DNA from 3 places in the Halomonas sp. 111 genome. Region 1 is predicted to be linked to each of the others. Evidence: predicted binding sites of a transcription regulator. Region 1 holds the regulator's gene; each other region holds the start of a gene.
What was found. The regulator LexA, encoded in region 1, represses DNA repair genes until DNA is damaged. The targets are predictions, from matches to a motif close to TACTGTNTANNTANACAGTA.
Positions count from the first base shown of each region.

Region 2: ACT3T7_RS14070 (LexA family protein) is a predicted target of LexA. The motif match lies at 2,323-2,342, and genes of this name have one in related genera.
Region 3: recN (DNA repair protein RecN) is a predicted target of LexA. The motif match lies at 6,488-6,507, and genes of this name have one in related genera.

Region 1 covers NZ_JBQSYV010000026.1:37,758-46,018, forward strand. The annotation lists gene ACT3T7_RS16690 (L,D-transpeptidase family protein) at 1-302, opposite strand, end outside; gene ACT3T7_RS16695 (TetR/AcrR family transcriptional regulator) at 280-957, opposite strand; gene lexA (transcriptional repressor LexA) at 1,222-1,899, shown strand; gene purU (formyltetrahydrofolate deformylase) at 2,007-2,861, opposite strand; gene ACT3T7_RS16710 (ribonuclease J) at 3,182-4,759, shown strand; gene moaE (molybdopterin synthase catalytic subunit MoaE) at 4,826-5,281, opposite strand; gene moaC (cyclic pyranopterin monophosphate synthase MoaC) at 5,285-6,085, opposite strand; gene mobB (molybdopterin-guanine dinucleotide biosynthesis protein B) at 6,091-6,651, opposite strand; gene ACT3T7_RS16730 (uracil-xanthine permease family protein) at 6,702-7,934, opposite strand; gene upp (uracil phosphoribosyltransferase) at 8,022-8,261, opposite strand, start outside.
Region 2 covers NZ_JBQSYV010000018.1:68,867-77,127, forward strand. The annotation lists gene ACT3T7_RS14060 (patatin-like phospholipase family protein) at 47-1,069, opposite strand; gene ACT3T7_RS14065 (alpha/beta fold hydrolase) at 1,110-2,009, opposite strand; gene ACT3T7_RS14070 (LexA family protein) at 2,366-2,809, shown strand; gene ACT3T7_RS14075 (Y-family DNA polymerase) at 2,806-4,107, shown strand; gene ACT3T7_RS14080 (sodium-dependent transporter) at 4,284-5,747, opposite strand; gene ACT3T7_RS14085 (YbfB/YjiJ family MFS transporter) at 5,896-7,122, opposite strand; gene ACT3T7_RS14090 (M20/M25/M40 family metallo-hydrolase) at 7,275-8,261, shown strand, end outside.
Region 3 covers NZ_JBQSYV010000006.1:106,757-115,017, reverse strand. The annotation lists gene ACT3T7_RS06480 (FecCD family ABC transporter permease) at 1-661, shown strand, start outside; gene ACT3T7_RS06475 (ABC transporter ATP-binding protein) at 655-1,404, shown strand; gene ACT3T7_RS06470 (DMT family transporter) at 1,382-2,281, opposite strand; gene dnaJ (molecular chaperone DnaJ) at 2,380-3,531, opposite strand; gene dnaK (molecular chaperone DnaK) at 3,643-5,574, opposite strand; gene grpE (nucleotide exchange factor GrpE) at 5,706-6,332, opposite strand; gene recN (DNA repair protein RecN) at 6,555-8,228, shown strand.

The DNA of each region.
Region 1 (8,261 bases):
ATCCAATCACGTGTCGGATGAGCGTCGGCCAAGTCACTTGAGAAAATTTCACCGGTAAAACGCCTGCCTCTAAATACCGCATTGACCGGCTGTTCGTGGCCAATTGCCGCGCGAACATAGTGCCAGCCATGCGGCGTTTGGCTACTTCCTTCTTGCTGGCCAACGCCAGCGCGTCCAGTAGAGATAGCGCACTCAAAGTCTGGTGTTTGACCCTGCCACCAGCGCAGGATTTGTGCGCCGGTATCAATTTCGATCCAGCCGTCTTTTTCAGGTGGCAACTCAGCTAACAGGGGCGTTCGCATGCTGCGCTCCTTCAACCTCTTGCGGCAGTGGAGCATTCATGGCGGCAACGACCACAGGGCGCAAGCGTCGCACTAAATCACGCACAGTCACCTGCTCCTGATAATCCTTGGAGGCGATATCACGTAGCGCATCCAGCCCCGACAAGGTGAAGATAACCGTACCCAACATAAAGTGCAGCCGCCAAAAACGCTCGGCATCGGGTAAATCAGGAGTCGCCTTACGCACAAGCCCGGTAAAGCGGGTAAACACATCCCCATATTGCTCTTGAATATGGCGCCGTAAATGCCCCTGCGCTTGGCTATAGGCTAACCCCAATAAGCGCATGAAGACTTTCAAGCTATCCCGTTCAGCAGGCACTGCCAGCACCGTGGTGGCCATTGTTTCAAGTAGCTCTTCCAGGGGGATGGCGCGATCGGCATAGTGGGCTTCAAGCTCATCGAGCGCACCATGAAAACGCTGAGTAAACGGGTCTAGATAGCGTGAGAATACGGCTTGGATAAGGGCTTTCTTGGAACCAAAATGATAATTAACAGCCGCCAGGTTTACTCGCGCTTTACTGGTAATGTTACGCAGTGACGTTTCAGCAAAGCCACGCTCTGCAAACAGCACCTCAGCGGTATCCAGAATGCGTGACACCGTGTCAGATTGTGCCATTATGGCCTCCGGAGAAACGAGTGTTTAAAACATGCCAGAATAGTAAGTCATATCTTAATCAGGCTCAATCACCCTTATTCACCGTTTTTTTATTTGGCTACCCTGCGCATTAGCGTTAATTCAAACGTCTTACCGCTCACAGACAGTGTTTTAACAAGCTGCTTTTTTAACCATGTACTGGATAGAGCAACATACTGTATACTTAAACACATACTGATCAAGCAGACAGATACCGACTGTCTTTTATTGTTTATGGAGTTTGGTATGTCGCGGCCACTCACAGCACGTCAGCAACATGTTTTTGATTTTATAGTAAAAACCATGGGTGAATTCGGCTACCCTCCCACCCGCGCCGAAATTGCCAAGGCCTTGGGCTTTAAATCCCCCAATGCCGCTGAAGAGCATCTACGTGCTCTTGAGCGTAAAGGCGTTATCCGGATTATTCGCAATACGTCGCGGGGGATTCGCCTCCCCAACCAGGAAGCTCAGGACGTTAGCGAATTACCCGCCACCGTTGCAGCCAACAGCAATGATCTTCCGCCGATGGGCTTGCCAGTCATCGGTGAAGTGGCCGCTGGCAGTCCGATCCTTGCAGCGGAGCATATCGACCGTTACTGCCCGCTACCCGCAGAATATTTCACCCCTAAAGCCGACTACCTCCTGCGGGTACGCGGTTTATCCATGAAGGATGTGGGCATCCTGGAAGGCGATTTACTGGCGGTGCACCGCACTGACCGTGTACGTGATGGGCAAATCGTCGTTGCGCGGCTGGAAGATGAAGTCACCGTAAAACGCTTTCAACGCCAAGGGCATCAGGTCATGCTGATTGCGGAAAACGCTGATTTTGCACCGATTGAAATCGACCTGCGAACCCAATCCCTGGATATTGAAGGCGTAGGTGTAGGCGTCATCCGTGGCGGTAATGGCCAAGCACTAGGCTAATAAGCCGTTTGCGTGAAATTGGATTTTAAAAGCATCAAGGGGGTGGCCATTTTCATGACCACCCCCTTGTTTTGTTACTGGTTCAGCTTAAACAGTTTTAAAAACGCTTAGCTAAAGACAACGGTCTTATTGCCGTGGATCAAAACGCGGTCCTCCAGATGCCAGCGCAGGCCTCGCGCCAATACGGCTTTTTCTACATCGCGCCCAAAGCGAACCAGGTCGGTTGGCGTATGGCAATGGCTCACGCGATGAATATCCTGCTCAATAATCGGCCCGGCATCCAACTCTTCCGTCACGTAGTGGCACGTCGCGCCAATTAGTTTTACGCCACGTTCATAAGCCTGATGGTAAGGCTTGGCACCGGCAAATGAAGGCAAGAAGCTGTGGTGAATATTAATTACCTGCCCAGCATAGCGCTCACACAACGACGGGGGCAGGATCTGCATATAGCGCGCCAATACAATACAGTCCGCTCGCGCGTTATCAATAAGCTCCTGCACCTGAGTAAACGACTCTTCCTTATTATTCGGGTCCACCGGCACATGGTGATAAGGAATACCGTACCACTCAGCGATTGAGCGCATGTCTTCGTGATTAGAAATCACACCGGCGATATCACAATCCAGCTCACCTGCCTGCCAACGGTAAAGTAAATCCACCAGGCAGTGAGACTCACGGGAGACCATGAGGATGACGCGCCGACGCTTTTGAGTATCCATTAGCGCCCACTGCATGGAAAACTCTTGAGCAATTGGCTCAAAGGCGCTGCGTAATGTTTCAACGGACATGCCAAGCGAATCGGCCAATATCTCATAACGCATAAAAAAGCGGCCCGTTTGCAAGTCAGAATGCTGACTGGCCTCGGTGATAGAGCCGCCTTGTTGAGCAATAAATCCAGACACACGGGCAACAATACCCACCTGATCGGGGCAGGAAACGACTAAACGGTAATAATGAGACATGTGAAGTACTCTTGACGACCTACGAAATACAAATGACAAACCACTATTGGTATCGTCTATTGGCATAGTGCAACGGCGCCGCAAACAGCGGCTAAATAGCGACGCCGTAAATAACGGCTGCCTAGTGTACCGGAACCCTATTAACGAAGCACCGTTATCTAATGTCGGGGGTCATTGTTAGCCGCCCCTGCCTTCCCGTATAGTTAAGGCATTACTTTTTAGGCTTTTCATAACCGATGCATCCACCACGCGTTCAACTTCGTCCTCGCCGCCGCCCACCTCTGCGCCTACTGCCGCTGGGTGGGTGTGGTGAAATCGGCATGAATCTAACGCTGTATGGATACGACGATCACTGGATCGCGGTCGACTGCGGCATGATGATTCGCCAGGATTTGCCTAACTCGCCCCTTCAAGTACCTAACCTGGGCACCGCCGAGGCACTGAACATAACGCCCCAAGCGTTATTTATAACGCATGGACATGAAGATCACATTGGCGCGGTTGCCTGGTTATGGCCCAAGTGGAACTGCCCTATCTATGCCACCCCGCTTGCGGCAGGTCTCTTACGTGCAAAATTCGCTGAACACCAGCTAAGTAGCGCCGCGATTAAGATTATCGAGCCGGGCGAAGCAATGGAAACGGCACCCTTTTCGGTGCGCTATTTGCCGGTTACCCATTCGATCCCTGAAAGCTGCGCGCTGGTCATCGTGATGGGCGATTACCGCATAATGCACACAGGGGATTGGAAGCTGGACCCAGAGCCGTTGATTGGCACGCCCATTAACGCGGCGCACTTTCGAGCGCTTGCCCCGATTGATTTAGTAGTAGGTGATTCAACCAATGCCCCTCTGCCTGGCCACTCCAGCAGTGAAGGCGATGTGGCTAAAGCGCTGGCTAAAAGCCTGAAGGAATGCAAAGGCCGCGTCGTGGTCTCCTGTTTTGCAAGCAACCTGGCACGCGTACTGGCCATTGGCCGGGCGGCTCATCAATGCGGCCGTCGGGTCAGTTTGATGGGGCGATCCATGGAGCGCATGGTGAGCATTGCACGCGGACTTGGCTACATGGATGACTTCCCAGCGCTTGTCCCCCCTCATGATTTGGGCTATTTGCCCCCCGATGAAGTGGTGATTATCGCCACAGGTAGCCAGGGTGAGCCTCGTGCAGCACTGCAACGACTCGCCCAAGGGCGCCACCCGTTTATTGACCTTGAGCCTGGCGATAACGTCATTTTCTCTGCCAAAGCTATCCCCGGCAATGAACGCCCCATTGAGCAGCTCAAAAAACGCTTGGTCCAACTTGGGGTCACGATCTTTGATGAGGTTAATCATCCAGAGCTGCACGCCACAGGCCACCCTGCGCAAGAAGAACTCATCACATTCTACCAGTGGATCAGGCCCAAATATTTGATCCCCGTGCACGGCGAAGCGCGCCACCAGCAGGCCCACCAAGCGATTGCAGACTCCTTGGGCATCAGCGCACCTTTAGCACCCGTTAATGGCGACATGATCGTTATGGACCACTTGGGACTGCGCTGCGAAGCCCGCCACCCTCAACCGCCCTGTATCGTTAATCAAAATAGCGTTGTACCGCATCCGGGCCTGGAGGCCACCAAAACCACGACGCGCCGAGGCAGTTTATTTCTCGCCCTGCCTGTCGCGGCCAGCGATACCGGATGGTGGCGCATCGGTCGCTTGATGCTGGATAGCAGTAGCGCCAGCCCGCTCGACGAAGATAGCTTTAGCGAATGGCTGGACAATCAGCTGGAGGAGATTAAAGCGGATACGCTGGCTGATTTGCGCCTTGCGCTACAGCCACGCTTGATTCATTGGTTGGCGGACCACATGCAGCACATGCCTGAGGTCCACTTACAAATAATGGCTGCGGAAGCGCCTCTATAAACGCAACGAGGCGTAACCGAATCCTGTAGAACGCAGCGCACTCGCCAGGCGGGCACTGTAATAGCCTTATGACCAGCGCTCGGCATCTTGCCAATCGGTAGCGCGCTCTTTCACCCAATACTCACCCTGAGTGGAATGCTCCTTTTTCCAGAACGGCGCTTGGGTTTTTAAAAAATCCATAATAAAGTCACACGCTTCAAATGCTTCGCGCCGGTGAGCGCTCGCCACCAGCACCCTAACGATGGGGTCCCCCGGCGCCAGGTAGCCCACCCGATGAACAATATAAACCGCTTGAAGCGCCCAGCGCTGCCACGCCTGTTCGCCTATCTGCTCCAGCGTCCGCTCTGTCATACCGGGGTAATGTTCCAGGGTAAGCCCGGTGACATCAGGCGACTCGTTAAAGTCCCGAACCAACCCTGTAAAACTGACAACCGCGCCAATATCGGTTCGCTGGGCGAGCGTCGACGCATAGCCATCGCCTAATGAAAAAGGCGCTGACTGGACTCGGACCTGGATATTCATCGTTTAGCCCCCTGTCACGGGTGGAAAAAAGGCGACTTCATCCTCGTCAGTAATCCGTGCGCTATCGTTGGCCATCACCTGGTTAATCGCACACAGCGTCCGCTGGTCGGTGAGCACGCTAAATCGCGTATCACGCTGGCTCAGCGCAGCCTTCAAACCCGCAATATCACGGCTCGGCACCTGGTCCAGGTCAAGCACCGTATCACTCACACCGACACGTTCACGCAGCTCGGCTAAAAACTTCACCCGAACACAGGGCGAGGCGCAGCGTTCGCCTAGTGTCACTTCGCCTGCCGTCCCTTCTCCCGTCACAATGGGGGCTTGCGGGCGAGCACTGCGCTGATAATCACCACGTACGCCGCCGCGTTTGCTTTCAAGCTGAACAGCGTCGATACACATATCCTTATCGACGGCTTTACACATATCGTAGAGCGTTAAACACGCGACCGACACCGCGGTAAGCGCCTCCATCTCAACACCCGTGCGTCCATTTAATCGGCACAGTGCCGTCACGTGGACACAGCCCTGCGCAGGGTCGATATCAAATTCAATGGAGACTTTGGAAAGCGCCAACGAATGACATAAGGGAATCAATTCATGGGTACGCTTCGCGGCCTGAATACCGGCAATCCGGGCCGTTGCAATGACATCGCCCTTGGGTAACTCGCCATCACTTAGCAGCTTCAGCGTTTCTGGCTGCATTAAAATCCGCCCCGAGGCGACGGCCTCACGACGTGTTTCGTGCTTATCACCCACATCGACCATATTAGCTTCACCACGCGTATTGAGGTGGGTTAGCTGCATGTTTATCACCTATGTTTTAAAAATGTGCCATTGGGTTGAGTGCTAGCCCACGTACGCACCCAGTGAGTAATTGCATCGATATCATTAAGGTTTAGCGGGGTAATCCGGGGGTCAAGCTCAACCGGTGGTTGATCATCAAGCGCCACCGCCTGAATCGTCGCATCATGAAGAATAGACGGCTCTCCAATTCCCTTACGATACAGTACGAGCTTGGGAATGGGCCATGCTTTGAATCCTTCGACAATCACAAGGTCTGGCTCATGGTAAGCCATCATTGCCAGCAACGCTGCCAGGTCTGGCTCATCCTGACCCGGCGTTTCCTGCATTAGCGCAAAGCGTTCCCGTGAGGCGACCAGCATCGGTGCCGCCCCGGCGCTACGCAGCTCATAGCTATCTTTACCAGGTTTATCCACTTCAAAACTGTGATGGGCATGCTTTATGACAGCTACCTTTAGCCCTGCTTGGCGCAACCGTGGCAGCAACTGCGTTAGTAGCGTCGTTTTTCCCGTTCCACTCCAAGCGACAACGCCGAGTACGGGAAATGCAGTGGCTACATTACTTACCATATACATGTCTCCTTCCCTGGTAATGAATCCTGATAAGGACGAGGGAGCTGTTACTCCCCTTCACGCTCACGAGGCAATAGCCAATTCAGTACGATACCTACGAGAGCCGCCAAGCTTACGCCCTGCAGGGTAAATTGACCTCCCCCAAATTGCATGCCGCCAATACCAAACACTAAAATCAACGACACCACCACCAGATTGCGTGGCGCGGTTAGCGACTGACCCGCACGTACTAGCGTATTCATTCCGACGACAGCAATCGAGCCAAACAGCAGCGTCATAATGCCGCCCATTACCGGACCTGGAATCGTTTGCAACAGTGCACCCAGCTTGGAAATAAAGGCCAGCAGAATGGCGATAATCGCCGCGACAATCATATAAACAGGGTTAAACGCCCGCGTCAGTGTTACGGCACCGGTTACTTCGGAATACGTCGTATTGGGTGGACCGCCAAACAGTGCCGCCACCATGGTCGCCAAACCATCGCCCAGCAATGTACGGTGCAGGCCCGGTTTTTCGAGATAATTTTTACGCGTTACCGAACCAATCGCCACCATATCTCCGATATGCTCAACCGCAGGCGCAATGGCCACAGGAATCATGAATAAAATAGCCGCCCAATGAAAGCTAGGCGCCGTAAAACTGGGTATTCCAAGCCAGGCCGCTTCATGTACCGGTGTAAAATCGACAACCCCCATCACCAGGGAGAGTGCATAACCGGTAACAATACCCCCCATAATGGGAATCAAGCGCAGCAGGCCACGCCCAAATACCGCTAATACCAGCGTCACCAGCAGGCTGGCCATGGATAAAAAGATCGCTTGACCATAGCTGATATTGTCGCTGGTTTCCCCGGTTGCCATGCTAACGGCCACCGGCGCTAACGCCAGGCCAATCACCATGATGACCGGGCCAACCACCACCGCCGGTAATAAACGATTTAGCCAACCGATACCGCGTACGCGTATGATCTGGGAAATAATGACATACACAAGACCGGCTACCATTAAACCGCCAAGCGTCGCGGAAACACCGAAACTGGCAATAGACCCCTGGATAGGCGCGATAAACGCAAACGAGGACGCCAAAAATACCGGCACCGACTGCTTAGTAACCGCATGAAATATTAACGTTCCCGCACCGGCAGTAAAAAGTGCAACACTTGGATCCAGGCCCGTTAACAGTGGAACCAGTACCAACGCGCCAAATGCGACAAACAGCATTTGTGCTCCGGTCAGCAGTACCTTCGGCCAAGACTCGGACCGGCTGCCAGCATTACTCATCACTCAACTCCCAGGAATCAATTTATATCGAAAAGGCAAAAAAATGCCCCCAACGCAAAGCGTAAGGGGCACCGTTAGGCAAAACGCTTAACGCGTTCCAAATATCTTATCGCCGGCATCTCCCAATCCCGGCACGATATAACTATTCTCATCGAGCCGATCGTCTACCGAGGCCGTATAAATTTCCACGTCTGGGTAAGCATCCTGCACACGCTTGATGCCTTCGGGAGCAGCGACAAGAACAATGATCTTCATATGCTCACAGCCCCGCTCACGCAGCATGTCCAGTGTGGCGATCATGGAACCACCGGTTGCCAACATCGGGTC
Region 2 (8,261 bases), on a different contig from region 1:
CGCTCTCTTCACTGCTCTACTGGCACTTTTCCAGTGGCTCGCTGCCTCACTCTGTCGCATCCGAGGCAATGCTGGGCATGCGCCGCTCCAGCGCCTCATCGGCCAAGTGCCGCCCCAGACGGATCAAGTCTTTGGCGCGATGAAACTCATACGTACTGCATACTGTCTTGGGAATCTCGATCAATATATCGGGCGGATAACCGGCAATTTTGTATTTTGCCAGGGCCGCTTGGGTAATATCAAACGACTCTAAAATCATATCGAGCTTGCTCCACTCGCGCTTGCCTCGCGTCTCAACACTCTCTTCAGCGCCAGCTTCCACGCCGCTGTCTTCTTCACTGCTGCCAAGCCCCTCCCATAAACGCAGGGTGGCTTGGCGCACGTCGCTCATCCAGCCGCCAATTTTTTCATCCCGGTCACGCTCTTGCGCCGTTCGGCTGTCATTTTCCTCGTGCTCACGGGGCAGGAGTTCCTCCAACGACACCGGCTGCGGGCTATGTGCCGTTACGTTAATCGCAATTACCAGATCTGCTTCGTGGGCAGAAATAACCGGCATGATAGGCAGCGGATTAAGCAGCCCGCCATCGACCAACACCTGGTCGCCAACATTGACCGGCGTAATGACGCCTGGAATGGCGATAGAGGCGCGAATGGCGCGCAGTAACGGGCCATTTTGAAACCACACTTCGCGCTGGCGAACCAGGTCAGTCGCCACCGTTGTCACCGGAATAGGCAAATCCTCAATGAGCACATCGCCTACCAACGCTTCCAACTTGCTCATCACCTTATTGGCACGCATGGCACCCATCGGGCTCCAGGTCACATCCACCAGCTTTAGCACATCCAGATAATCGAGATTACAGACCCACTCGCGATACTCGGGCAGTTTGCCAGAAGCGTAGATGCCACCAATCAGCGCGCCCATGGAGCATCCCGCCACTGAAATAATCTCAAAGCCTCGTGCTTCCAGGGCTTCAATGACACCGATATGGGCATAACCGCGCGCCCCGCCACTGCCCAACACCAAAGCCACTTTTTTCCCGCTACCCGCGTGCGTCAGTTGATTCATTGGCTATTCCTATTGCTCTTGAGCCGACCGTATAACCGCTTTACACGGCTGCCTCCCAGTGGGCGGTGGCGAGTTCCGCCACAGCGGCAACCGCTTTAGATTCCAAATGCAGATGATGCCCGCCAGGCAACACATGGCGGGTCAGATCATTAACCGCCAAGCGCGCCTGCTCGGCCCAGGCACGCTTTCCTAAAATACCCTGCTCGCCTTCAATCAGTAGTACCGGCGCCTGAATACACGCTAACAGAGCCAGTACCTGCTCAGGGGTAAAGCGCACCAGAGAGGGTTTTAGCAGTCGACTATCCGTACGCATTTGTAGATAGCCATCGGCAGTTGCTTGCGTATTACGCTCAACCAACGGCATCGCCGTTACGCTATCCAGCGTGGTGACGCCACCGGCTACCCGCGCGGCAACCGCACTTTCGATATCAGCATAGCGTGGTGGGCGGGAAAGCGGGCGACGATGGGCAATAAGTCCTTTGCGCAACTGGCTGGCAGTTTCTTCCGCAGGCGTATTCAACGCCCCCAGCCCGTCAATCAAGGTTAACCGGGCAATACGCTCTGGCATAGCGGCGGCCAGTAGGCAGGCAACCGCCGCGCCCATGGAGTGGGCCAGTAAAGAAGCCTGTTCAATACCCAGCGCGTCCAGCGCATCAAGCACGTCGTGGCAGTAATCCCACAACGCATAGTCGCTTCCGAAAGCGGCATGCTGGGAGTGCCCATGGCCACGAAAATCAATGGCTACCACGCGGATATCCAGCGCATCTGCCAAAAGCGGTGCCAAGCGGCTAAAGCTTGCCGCGTTATCCAGCCAGCCGTGTAGCGCCAGCCAGACAGGTGCATCCACGCGGCCCCAGCCCAGTGCGGCCAAGCGCCCTTGCGCAAGCACCAGCGGTTGCGCGGAGTGTCGAGACGCGGGTTGGAGGGTCGGTTCACACATAGGTTGTTTTCCTGATGAAGCGGCCATCTCGTTGGCAAATAACGCGACGCCTTTAATGTTCCTGAAGTAAGCGTTCAGGCAATGTCTGGATGACGATATCAGTAACAAACGTTACCATGCCAAGCGCAATTCTTCTGTCGCTTTTACCCAACTCTTGCTAATGGTGCTGCCATGAAACCACGCCGCGATACACGCGCCCGTAACCTTGTTTTTTTTATTGCTGTTGTTAGTGCCATCGTCGTGGGGTTGTGGCTAGCGCGCTAGGCTTGCCTAATCGCCGCTCAACGCTTGCAATTTAAACCTCACGAATAAATACTGTATATACATACACATCACATTCAGTGAGGATGCCGACGATGTCGTTGCCTCCATCGACGCTCGTGCCCACCTTGCCGTTAACTTCTCAGCCGTTGCCTTTTTCATCGTTACAAGGCCGTGCGGGCTTTAGCGGCTTTCCATCACCAGCGCAGGATTACGAACCGCGTACGCTCGATCTCAATACGCGGCTAATTAAAAACCCTACCCAAACGTTCTACCTTTCCGCCGCTGGTGACAGCATGGAAGGTTGGGGGATTTTTGATGGCGACCTGCTGGTCGTTGACCGCAGCATTAAGCCTCGGCTAGGGCACATTCTGGTTGCCATGTTTGAAGAGGAAGTGCTGATTAAGCGCTACGCCCTCTACCAAAATACGCCGCACCTCTGCTCTGCGCATCCTCACTACCCGCCGCTTCCTTTGGAAGGCACCGAGTGCCAGCTATGGGGAGTAGTGCGTGCCGTCATTCATGAGTATGTCCGATGATCGGTCTGGTCGATGCCAACAACTTTTACGTCAGCTGTGAGCGTGTGTTTGATCCTGCGCTGGAAGGCAAACCGGTTGGTGTTATGTCGAACAACGACGGCTGTATCATCGCCCGCTCTGCCGAGATGAAAGCTATGGACATCCCCATGGGCATGCCATCGTTTAAGCTCGAAAGCCTGCGTAAGCGTGGTGACATTTACCTCAAGTCATCCAACTATGAGCTGTATGGCGATATGTCGGCCAGGCTGTGCCAGCTACTGCGCGATACCTGCCCAGCCGTGTCGCCGTACTCCATTGATGAAATGTTTATTTACCTGGAGGCGTTCAGCAACCAGCAGTGCCAAACCCTGGGCGAATGGCTGCGTCGGCGGATTCGGCGTCATTTAGGCCTGCCGGTATGCGTCGGGCTGGCCCCTACGCATACGCTGGCCAAGCTTGCCAACCACTTGGCCAAGCAGGCGACTCACTATCAAGGCGTGTGCCTGCTGACGGGAAAAGATGCGGCAACGACCGCCCTGCTTAAACAGACACCGGTGGGCAGCGTATGGGGCGTTGGGCGCCGGATTGCTGAGCGGTTAGCGATCAGTAATATTAATACCGCCTGGGACTTGCGTGAGGCTGACCTTCGGCTACTGCGCAAACATTTTTCGGTAGTGCTGGCCCGCACGGCGCTGGAGCTGCGCGGTACGCCCTGCCTGCAGATGAATGCGCTGGATCAACCGCGCCACCGCATTATGACGTCGCGCTCATTCGGCCAATCAACCGGCAGTAAAACAGAAGTACATAACGCGTTACGCCAACATGCCCAGCGCAGCGCCGAAAAACTCCGTCAGCAGCGCAGCCTCACGCGAGCCGTGATGATTTTTTTAAACACCAACCGCCACCGCCGAGACCAACCCCAGTATTTTCCTCACGCCATGGTGCCCCTGCCCTCACCCAGCGATGATACGCGCACAATTCTTGAGGCCGTTCACCAAGGGGTTGAACAAGTTTATCGGTCAGGCTACCAATTTATGAAAGCGGGTGTGATGCTGCTGGATCTAGTTGATGCCGAGCAGCACCAACTCTCGTTGCTACATCAACCGCCGCAGAACCGATACCCTTACTTAATGGCCACCCTGGATAATATCAATCAGCGCATGGGGCAAGGCACCATCAGCTTTGGCATGACGGATGCCGATGCCGCCTGGCAGCTACGCTGCGGGCACCGCTCAGGCCGCTACACCACACGCTGGGACGAGTTGATGCAGGCAGGCACCCATCCTGGTGCTATCAAGCAATCTGCTTTACGCAAGTAACCGCTGTGATCTCAACTACTGTCTCAACTACGATCTCAGGAAGAGACTCAAATCACCCTTACCAGCGGGGCTTACCACAGGCGGGAACGCTTCAAGGGAAGTCTATGCACATTGCCAAACGCCGCTGGATGAGCCGTCACTCATTGCTCAGCAGCAGCGTTGGCTGGGAGAATCCGTTAGCGTGTCGTTAACGCCTGACGCAGGCGAGGACTCAACCACTCGCCCAGCGCCATCATGATCAGCAGGATAGCCAACAACCACGGCCAATGAACTGAAAAGGTAACGGTAAACAGCCCTAATGCATCAGCGAAAATAACCAAAATACCCAGCGGGCTAACATAACGCACCATGGCAAGCCATAGCGTATAGGGCAGGGGCGAGAGTCCTAGCTCGTCGCGGAACGTTTCACTCTTCAGGACAAAGCCTGCCAGTATGACGGTGCCTAACCCACCCAATGGCATCATCCAGCGTGAAGTGATGTAGTCCAGCCAGTCAAAGAAGGTCTTGCCTGCCAACGTCCAATCAGCACCCAGGTTAAAGGAGAGCATGGCAGCGGTACTAATCAGCCAAAGCACGACCCCCGTGCTCCACGCAGCACTGCGGCGTGAGAACCCTTTGTTGTCGCAGAGCCAGGAAACGGTCGCCTCAACCATCGAAATGGACGATGTCAGCGCGGCCATGGAGAGCATGGCGAAAAACAGAATCCCAAACAGCGTACCCAGCGGCATGGCTTGGAACGCCAGCGGCAAGCTCATAAAGATAAGCCCGGGGCCTTCACCTGGGTCCATGCCATTGGCAAAAATTACCGGGAAGATCGCCAGCCCCGCCATCAAGGCAACGGCCGTATCGGCAATGGCAACGCTAATGGTGGTGCGCCCAATGGAGGCGCCTTTGGGCAGGTAACTTCCGTAGGTAAGAATGGCACCCGAGGCAAGCGATAAGGTAAAGAACGCATGGCCAAGCGCGGCCAACATCCCTTCACTCGAGAGACTCCCCGCCTTAAAGGAGAACAAAAAGCGTACCGCATCACCAAAGCCACCAGAAAACATGCCGTACACAATCAGCAGTATCAGCATGATAACCAGGCCTGGCATCATCCAACTGACGTTTTTCTCGATCCCCTCCTGAACGCCTTTGCCCACAATAATCATGGTCACCAGCGTAACAAGCGTGCTCCAGAAGCCCAGACTGAACGGGTTGGCGTTGTTTTCCCCAAAAACGGCGGCCATGTCGTCAACGCTGGTGCCCACCAGGCCACCGGTTAACATCTTCCACAGATAAGAAAACGACCAGCCTGCCACGACCACGTAGAACGATAGAATCAAAAAGCCGCACAGCATGGCCATCCAGCCAAGCAGCGACCACGCCGATGAGCGACCGGACTCGTTAACCACTCGACGAATCGCATCAATGGGGCTGCCGCGCCCGCGCCGCCCGAAAGCGATTTCGCTCATCATTACCGGCACGCCCACCGCAAAAATGCACGCCAGATAGACAAGCACAAACGCGCCACCGCCATACTCGCCGGTGATATACGGGAATTTCCAGATGTTGCCCAGCCCTACCGCCGAACCGGTAGCGGCGAGCACGAACCCCCAGCGGCCCAGCCACTGGATGCGAGGTTGCTCGGAAGACGCCATGACTATCCTTCTGGTGTAAAAAAAGCGTTTATCCTAGAGGATTTCGGCTCAAAAGCACAAAACTCGTTAACTCTTTTCTGAAAACGACCGCCCGACGCCCCTGGCTTCTTCCCGGCCTGCCCCATTCGCTCATCACTTAGCGCTTCAATTAGCGCATTACAGACAGCGCTTTCGCCTCGGCATCCAGCCGCTGAGCAGTTTGGTCCACGCATCGCAGCCACACCAATAGCACCGCCCCCAACGTGACAAAGCCACCGGCCAGCCAAAGGCCCACGGTATAGTGGCCCGAAGCCTCAGCCAGCACGCCGGTTAAGGCGGGTGCAAAGATCTGCGCGGCGCCATACGCCAGCGTCATTTGGCCCATTAAACGCGCAGGGCTTGCCGGGTAAAGCCTGCCAGCCATGGTCAGCACCAAACTCACGCAGCCTAGAAAAGTGCCGCCGTATAGCACCGCGCTGAGCAACACCACCACCAGGTTTGAGGAGATAGCAGGCAATACAATTCCCACGGTCTGGATCGACATGGCCATCACCAGCGCCCCCAAATAGCCCATCCTCCGCGCCACCAAATCCCACAGCATAACGGCAGGTGCGGCCGCTAAACCGACCACAGCAAACGTCCAGTTACCCGCGCCCGCAAGCAGCGGCTCGCGCTCCACGATGGTGACAATAAACGTGGCGTTAATCACATAGCCATACCCGGCACAAAAATAGGCAGGCAACATTAAGCGCATAAAGGTACGCGAAGGCGGCATGGCGGCAGGCAACTCACCTTGACGAGCACCGGGAGCCGGTTTTACAGGGCGAGGCAGCCAGCGCCAAGCGGGTATCAGCAGCACAGCGCCCAATACGCCAAAAATCCACCACTGGCTTTGCCAGTCAAGCGAGAACGCCAGCATTAACTCTACCGCCACAGCAGCCAGTACAATGCCTAACCCCAGCCCCGCAAAATGAATCCCCAGCTCTCCCCGCTGGTGATGGTTCATCAACCAGTGAAGGATCAGCCCAGACGCCAAAAGCATGGCCGCACTGCTGGAAAGCCCCGCCAAAAAACGCAGCGCCGCCCATAGCCAAAAGTTCTCCGTAAGTGCCATGCCCACGGTTGTCAGCACCGCCAGTACCAGGCCAATACGGTAAAGCGTGTCTTTGATGTAAATACTGCGAATCGAGGCGGCCAGCACCGCGCCCAGCATATAGCCCGCGTAATTAAGCGCCGCTAGCCAGCCACCATCCGCGTCGCCCATCCAAGTGTGCTGCTGCATGATCGGCAGCAATGGCGTATAGGCGAAGCGGGCAATGCCAACACACAAAAGCTGACTGCAAACGCCCGCCAACAATACTCTATAGCGCTGAACGCGTAGCGATGCCGCACTCATGCTCTCTCCTGTCGCTGTTTTGACTTAACCGTTGTTTCTAGTTAATTAGCCTGCATATTACGTGTACACGGCGCGGCCCACATCGTCTAATGGTGGAAGAGCCTGATGAATCTGGCAGACTAGTCACACAGATAACCCCATGGAGAGTTTTAATGAGCGATAACGCCAAACCCTGGACACAACCGATGCCCGAAGCGCAGTTCAAGCTGATGCGCGACATCCTGGCCGCACCTAGCCCGGTTGGCCTTGAAGGGGCCATGACCTATGGCGTCTTAAAGCCCTACTTCGAGACATTTGCCCCCAAAAGCTGGCACCTTCACCAGTTCAAGGGCAACGCAGGCGTGGTGCTGGATACCCACCCTAACCGCGATGATATGTTCAAGGTCATGATTATCGGCCATGCGGACAAGATCCGTATGCAGGTCCGCTCTATCGGCGAAGACGGTAAAATCTGGATCAACACCGACTCATTTTTACCTTCCGTGCTGATCGGCCATGAAGTGAAGCTGTTCAGCGAAGACCCCGAAAAACCGGGCAGCTATCGCTCGATTGAGGGTGGCACCGTTGAAGCACTCGGCGCCATTCACTTTTCCGACCCAGCAGCGCGCACCGGTGACAAAGGCATTAAGAAAGAGCAGATCTACCTGGACCTGCAAATTCACGGCGAGAACAAAAAGCAGCAAGTGCTTAATTTAGGCGTGCGCCCGGGTGACTCGATTATTTTTGACCGCCCTATCCGCCCCGGCTTCAGCCCCGACACCTTCTACGGCGCCTACCTGGACAACGGCCTGGGCTGTTTTGTAACGGCTGAAGTAGCGCGGTTAATCGCCGAAGCAGGCGGCACTGACAACGTGCGCATTATGTTTGCGATTGCAAGCTACGAAGAGATTGGCCGCTTTGGTAGCCGGGTAATGGCCGGTGAGCTAAAACCCGATGCGCTGATTGGCGTGGACGTTAACCACGACTACGTAGCCGCGCCGGGTATCGGCGATAAACGCATGCAGCCGCTGGAAATGGGCAAAGGCTTTACCATGTCGGTAGGTTCGATTGCCAGTGAGCAGTTAAACCGCATCATCGCCAGCGCCGCCAAAGAGCAGGATATTCCGATGCAGCGCGATATGGTGGGCGTCGATACAGGC
Region 3 (8,261 bases), on a different contig from region 1:
CATTGAGTTCGTGGTGCCGCTCAACGCCTTTATCATGGCCATGTTCACCGCGTTTCTCATCCACGCGCTGAGCCTTAAACGCGGCGTGACGGTGGAAACCATCGTACTGCTCGGCATCGCCATGGTGTTCATCTTCAACTCACTAATGGCGCTGATCCAGTTTTTTGCAAGCCAGGAAGCCGTCTCGGCAGTGGTGTTCTGGACCATGGGCAGCTTAACCAAAGCGACATGGCCCAAATTCTGGATTGCGCTGGGCATTCTTGCCGCCGTTATGCCGCTGCTTGCCCGTCACGGCTGGGCGCTTACCGCCATGCGCCTGGGCGATGCCAAGGCCGAAAGCATGGGCGTTAACCCGCGTGCGCTGCGCTTGGAAGTGCTGGTGCTGGTATCGCTGCTTGCCGCAGTGGCCGTGGCGTTTGTGGGCACTATCGGTTTTATCGGCCTGGTAGGACCGCATATTGCGCGCATCCTGCTGGGTGAAGATCAACGCTTCTTCCTGCCGGGTTCAGCACTTTGCGGTGCACTGATTCTTTCGGTGGGCTCGGTGATCTCCAAGATTATTATTCCAGGCACGATTATTCCCATCGGCATTATCACATCGCTGGTGGGCATTCCCTTCTTCCTGTTTCTGGTGCTCAACCACAAGAAGGCTTCATGGTAACCCTACAGCTAACCCGCGTTTCGGCCCACTACGGGCGCCGCTCAATTCTGGAAGATATCACGACACCCTGCTTTCAAGGCGGCCAAGTCGTTGCTCTGCTGGGCCCTAACGCCGCCGGAAAATCGACGCTTTTCAGGCGTATTCTAGGCCTGCTGAAAGGCGAAGGTCACGTCGCTATTCGCCATACAAGCGCCGAGCGCCCGGTGGCCTATATGCCCCAGGACACCGGCGCCAAAGCGGTGTTGACGGTTTATGAGTCGGTGCTGCTCGCACGCATGCAAGGACGCAGCCTGAAAGTGCAGCCAGAGGATCTGGCCCAAGTGGACCGGGCACTTGAAGAGCTTAATATCACGCCACTTGGCGAGCGTGACATTGGCGATTTAAGCGGCGGCCAACGCCAGCTGGTCAGCGCGGCGCAGGCACTGGCACAAGAGCCCGAGATTCTGATGCTGGACGAGCCAACCTCAGCGCTGGATCTTAACCGCCAGATCAATCTGCTAACGGTGTTGCGCCGCTTGGCAGATGAGCGCCAGATGCTGATTCTGGTGGCGCTCCACGATTTAGGCCATGCGCTGCGCTTTACCGATGCCTCCATGGTGCTTGAAAACGGCCGCCTGATCGCATGCGGCCCCACCGAAGAGGTCATTACTCCTGAGCTTTTGCGCCAGGTGTACAAGGTGGCGGCACGTATCGAGCCGTGCTCGAAAGGCCACCCCCAGCTTATCGTCGAAGAAGCTGTCTAAACCGCCGCCCTTCCAGGGCGGCGAGCGCCACCCCACTGAGCATCAAGGGAAGCGCCAGCAAGAAATTACTTGATACCGGAATACCGAACAGCACCCAGTCGGCGGCTACTGGCCAAATCAGTGCAATGTACTCAAACGGTGCTAGCCGCGATGCCTCGGCATAGCGAAGTGCCAGCGTCATGGCAATATGCGCCGCACCACCAAACAGCCCCGAGAGCACCAACAGCCAAAGGGCCTTTGTATCCAGCGCCGACCATCCCAACGGCAGCGTGGCCAGCCCTGCAAGCGCAGACACCAAAATAAAGTAAAAGGCGATAGAAGCTGCTGTTTCAGTACGTGAAATGCGCCTAACGGTAAGCAGCGCCCCTGCCGTTAAAAGTGCGCTTAGCGCGCCCAACACATAGCCGGTCATCAGGCCACTTTCAGAGCTGGCATTAAGGCCTGGCAGCACCAGCACCGCCATACCGGCAAGCGCCAACAAAATAGCCCCAGCGCGATAAAACGAGAACCGCTCACCCAGCAATAGCACCCCGCCCACTGCCATAAACACCGGCGTTAGCTGAGCCAACAGCGTTGCCTCGGCAACGGGCAGCAGTGCGACCGCCGCAAACGAGGCAAACATCGCCGCCGCCCCCAACCCCGAACGCAGCGCATGGCCCAACGGACGACGCGTCGCCAGTCCTCCCGGGAATTCCCGGCGAATCATCAGAAAAACCATAATCGGCAACAGCGCAAACAACGAGCGGAAAAACACCGACTGCCCCACCGGCACGTCATCACTCACCGCTTTAATACACACCAACATGCCGGTAAACAGCAGACCGGAAAGAATTCTGAGCCAAATGCCCAACGTGGGTTTGTCCTGCAAGCTATCCATTACGCTTTATGTTCCTTAAACGTCAAAAACCCCCGGCCTGGGCCGAGGGTCTACGGAACCTAACATTGTACAATTACGTTAGGGCAGTCACACCAATATCAGGACTTCATCTCTTCAAAGAACTTCTTCACGCTGTCGAAGAAGCCAGTTTTCTTGGGTGAGTGGCTATTGCTGCCTTCCAGGCTTTCCTGGAATTTACGCAGCAAATCGCGCTGCTCTTCACCCAGGTTGACCGGGGTTTCGATAACGACTTTGCAGAGCAGGTCGCCCGGCGCACCACCGCGCACTGGTTTGACACCTTTGCCGCGTAGACGGAAGAGTTTGCCGGTTTGCGTCTCCGGTGGAATCTTCAGCTTCACACGGCCATCCAGCGTAGGCACTTCAAGCTCGCCACCCAGGGCTGCATCAACAAAGTTGATCGGTACGTCGCAGTGCAGGTTTTTACCATCGCGCTGGAAGATATGGTGCGCTTTGATAGAAACCTGAACGTAAAGGTCGCCCGCTGGGCCACCATTAACGCCGCTTTCGCCTTCGCCGTTCAGACGAATGCGATCACCGGTATCAACACCCGGTGGAATCTTCACAGAGAGCGTACGCGTTTCACGCACACGGCCTTCGCCGTTACATTTGTGGCACGGCACTTTGATGTGCTGGCCGCTACCGTGACAGGTCGGGCAGGTTTGCTGTACTGCGAAAAAGCCCTGCTGCATACGCACTTGGCCGTGGCCATGACACGTGGGGCAGGTTTCCTTGGAAGAGCCTGGCTCAGCGCCGTCGCCATCACAGCGGTCACACTCAATGTGGCGTGGCACACGGATGTCGACAGTGGTACCGGCTACCGCACTCTCAAGGTCCAACTCCAGGTTGTAGCGAAGGTCGGAGCCACGTGCGGGCGCATTAGGACCACGACGGCGGCCGCCGCCCGCGCCACCGAAAATATCACCAAACACATCGCCGAAGATGTCGCTAAAGTCACCCGCGCCACCGCCACCGAAACCGCCGCCGCCAAAGCCACCGCCCTGGCCATCAACACCGGCATGACCAAACTGGTCGTACGCCGCACGTTTTTCGCCATCGCTAAGCACTTCGTAAGCTTCTGACACTTCGCGGAATTTTTCCGAGGCAGTATCATCGTCCGGGTTTCGATCAGGGTGGAATTTTTGCGCCAGGCGGCGGTAGGCCTTTTTGATCTCTTTCTGATCGGCCCCTTTATCGACACCCAGGACTTCGTAATAATCGCGTTTGGACATGGGTCCTACGCCTCCTGGTTAACTATGCTCTTGATTAGGCGTCTTGACCGCGGAAACAGCAACGCGGGAGTCTCCTCCCGCGTTACCTTCTTCCTTGGTAGAAAGAGGATGTTACGACTGTTTTTTGTCGTCGTTGACTTCTTCGTACTCGGCGTCAACCACGTCATCTTCCTGCTTGGTGCTGGCATCCTCAGCACCTTCATCCGCCTGCTGAGCAGCTTCCGCCTGTTCGGCGTACATCTTCTGCGCCAGCTGACCAGACGCTTCGGTCAGTGCATCCAGTTTCTTCTGGATGTTGTCCGTGTCGTCAGTCTTGACGGCTTCTTCCAGCTCGCTGATGGCGGTTTCGATGGCCTGTTTCTCATCATCCGTCGCTTTGTCGCCCGCTTCTTGAACGGTTTTGCGCGTTGCGTGGATCATGCCGTCGGCCTGGTTACGCAGCTGTACCAACGCTTCGAATTTTTTATCTTCGTCAGCGTGGGCTTCAGCGTCGCGTACCATTTGATCGATCTCTTCATCCGTCAGACCGCTGGACGCTTTAATGACAATCGACTGCTCTTTACCGGTCGCTTTGTCTTTGGCAGAAACGTTCAGAATACCGTTGGCATCCAGGTCAAACGCCACTTCGATCTGCGGAACACCGCGCGGCGCAGGCGGAATATCAGACAAGTCGAAACGACCGAGCGACTTGTTCTGCGTCACTTGCTTACGCTCACCCTGAACGACGTGAATGGTCACGGCCGTCTGGTTGTCATCCGCCGTGGAGAAGGTTTGCGTCTTCTTCGTCGGGATGGTGGTGTTCTTGTCGATCAACGGCGTCATCACGCCACCCATCGTTTCGATACCCAGAGTCAGCGGGGTAACGTCCAACAGCAGTACGTCTTTCACGTCGCCGCCCAGAACGCCACCTTGAATCGCTGCACCTACGGCAACCGCTTCGTCAGGGTTAACGTCTTTACGCGCTTCTTTACCGAAGAAATCAGCGGCTTTCTGCTGCACCATCGGCATACGTGTCTGGCCACCGACCAGGATCACTTCGTCGATTTCAGACGCAGACAGACCCGCATCTTTCAGCGCCATTTTGCAGGGCTCAAGTGAACGCTGAACCAGCTCTTCTACCAGCGATTCCAGCTTGGCACGAGTCACCTTAACGTTAAGGTGTTTCGGGCCAGTGTTGTCAGCCGTGATGTAGGGCAGGTTAACGTCGGTCTGCTGGGCGCTTGAAAGTTCAATTTTGGCTTTTTCAGCGGCTTCTTTCAGACGCTGCATGGCCAGGTTGTCACCTGATAGGTCAATACCGCTGTCAGACTTGAACTGGTCGACCAGGTAGTTGATCAGCGCCAGATCGAAATCTTCACCACCCAGGAAGGTGTCGCCATTGGTGGCGAGTACTTCAAACTGGGTTTCGCCTTCCACGTCGGCAATTTCGATGATCGAGATATCGAACGTACCGCCACCCAAGTCATAAACGGCGATGGTTTTATCACCGCGTGACTTGTCCATACCGTAGGCGAGTGCGGCTGCGGTCGGCTCGTTGATAATACGCTTAACGTCCAGACCCGCGATGCGGCCTGCATCTTTAGTGGCCTGACGCTGGCTGTCGTTGAAGTAAGCCGGTACGGTGATAACCGCTTCCGTTACCGCTTCGCCGAGGTAATCTTCGGCGGTTTTCTTCATTTTCTTCAGCACTTCCGCACTTACTTGTGGCGGCGCCATTTTTTTACCTTTTACTTCTACCCATGCATCGCCATTGTCTGCTTCAGCGATTTTGTAGGGCACCATCTTGATGTCTTTCTGAACAACGTCGTCTTTAAAGCGACGGCCGATCAGACGCTTGATGGCGTAAAGCGTGTTTTCCGGGTTGGTAACGGCTTGGCGCTTGGCTGCCTGGCCTACCAGAGTTTCGCCGTCATCGGTGTAAGCGATGATCGAAGGCGTGGTACGGCCACCTTCAGCATTCTCGATAACTTTAGCACTGTCGCCATCAAGTACTGCCACACAAGAGTTGGTAGTACCCAGGTCAATACCAATAATGCGTCCCATAGCAAAAACCTCGAATTCAGTTGTCTCAATACTTAAAACGTGTGCGGGATTTCCCCGCGGGGTTGACCTTTATCTGGGGGCCGCCAGTGACTTTTCAAGGGCTTTTTTACGCTTTACGTCACTAAATCGGCTTAATTTGCCTTCTGACTGACCACGACCATCGCTGGGCGAACCAAACGACCATTGAGCAAGTAACCTTTCTGCATCACTTCCATTACGGTGTTGGGCTCAAGTTCGGGGTTCGGCACCATCGCCATGGCTTCGTGCACCTGGGGGTCAAAGGGCTCGCCCTGGGGCTCAACGCTTTCAACACCAAACTTATTGAGCACCCCTAGCTGCATGTTGAGCGTCATGGAAACGCCCTCGCGGTGCGCCTCAGAGGCGTCGTCCTGCATGGATTCAAGCGCTTTTTCCAGGCTATCCACCACAGGCAGCAGCTCTTTTACAAATTTTTCCAAGGCAAACTTACGCGCCTTGTCTGCTTCCTGTTCGGCACGGCGGCGAACATTCTGCACTTCAGCGGCGGCGCGCAACGCCTGGTCCTTGGCTTCTGCCAGGTTTTGCTCCAGCTCATTTACCTGAGCGGCGAGTACATCGGCCTCCGGGTCGGCGAAGCTGCCTTCAAGCGGCGCCTCGTCGTTAATCAGGCCTTCCAGCTCCCCATCAATCAAGCGCTCTTCAGACTCTTGGTCCATGTCGGCCTCACGCTGTTGGCGAGCGAGTTCGTCATCTAATGGAGTTTGCGGTTCTTTTGCCATGCCATGCTCCTCAAAAGGGTTCGGGCTTTTTCTGCCCAACACTGCTCATAAAAAGTAATCAATAAATCAGTTTTAAAACAGCCTTAAACACGTATAGAGGCTATATGGGGGCCATAAAAGCCATCTCAAGAGGAGCATTGAAGTCAGTTATCGACTACTGTATAAAACAACATTTATTGGATAAGTATCCAGCTTCTGTGTCGCACCGCCTCAGGAGGCATCATGCTTACTCAGCTAGCGATTCAAGATTACGCCATTGTCGACCGCCTTGAGCTTGACCTGACCCACGGCATGACGGCCATCACGGGGGAAACAGGTGCAGGCAAATCCATTCTTCTAGGCGCACTGGGCCTGTGCCTTGGTGAGCGTGCCGATGCTGGCAGCGTGCGCCACGGCTGCGAGCGCACCGACCTATCGGCGCGTTTCGACATTCAACACCTGCCCGCCGCCGCCGAGTGGCTAACGGCCCGTGAGCTCCCCACCGACGAATGCCTACTGCGCCGTGTAGTGACCGCCAGTGGACGTTCAAAAGCGTGGATTAACGGCCAGCCAGCGACCATTTCGGACTTAAAATCGCTTGGCGAGCAGCTCATTCAAATTCATGGCCAGCATGCCCATCAAGCGTTAATGCGTGAAGAGGTGCACTTGGCCCTGCTGGATGACTATGCCGGGCTACGGGAGGCTCGCCAGCAACTGGCAGAAACCTTCCACGAATGGCGCAATGCGCGACGACGGCTTAAAAAGCTCAGTGAAGAAGGCAGTGAAGTAGAAGCCAAGCGCCAACTGCTACGCTACCAGGTTGAAGAGCTGGACCAGCTGGGCCTGGGCGAAGGCGAACTACAGACGCTTGAAGAGGAGCAATTGACCCTTGCGCATGCCGAAGAGACGCTGCGTGAAACCCAGTTGGCTGCCGACTGCTGCGCCAGCGATGACGGCGGCGCGCTGTCGCTTCTTAATCAAGCTTATGCACACTTAAGCGCCCTACCGGGCAGCGATAAGGGCACACTTGCCAATACGCTCGCCATGCTCAGCGATGCGCGCATTCAGGTGGAAGAGGCCTCAAGCGAGTTGCAGCGCTTTGCCAGCAGCACCGAGCTCGACCCAGAGCGCCTGATGTGGGTGGAGGAGCGCTTGACGGATATACACCGCATTGCGCGCAAGCATCACGTCGCCCCTGAAGAAATTTACGCCCTGCATAGCACCCTTCAACGTGAAGTGGCTCAGTTGGAAGCCAGCGATGAGGACCTTGAAGCGCTGAGTGGGCAAGTCGCTGAGTATCGTGAGCGCTACCGCAGCGAAGCCAAGAAAATCAGCGATACCCGTCAAAAAGCTGCCCTGCGGCTGGGTAAAGAAGTTCAGCAGCAGCTGGCCTTTTTGGCCATGGGTAAGGCCCGCTTTGAAGTGGCCGTTGCTTCGCGTGAAACGCCTACGCCTGAAGGGCTGGATAGCGTACAGTTTTTGATCAGCGCCAACCCAGGCCAGCCTGCTCGCCCGCTCGCCAAAGTTGCCTCTGGGGGTGAGCTTTCACGTATCAGCTTGGCGATTCAGGTGGTGGCCGCCTCGCACTCGACGATTCCAAGCCTGGTGTTTGACGAGGTGGATGTGGGTATTTCAGGTGCCACGGCGGAAATTGTCGGCCAGTTACTGCGCAAGCTAGGTGAGAACGGCCAGGTAATGACCGTGACGCACCTGCCCCAGGTGGCCGCGCAGGCGCATCAGCACCTGCATATTGAAAAGCGTGCCAAGCGGGATACTACGCGTACCTATATGGCCTTGCTGGACGAGCGAGGCCGCATCAGCGAGCTTGCGCGCATGCTAGGCGGAGTCACGCTCTCTGACCAAACACTGGCTCATGCCCAGGAAATGCTGCATGCCAGCCAGCGCCCGCCTCATTAAGAGCTTTCTCAAATCACGGTTTAATTAACGGCT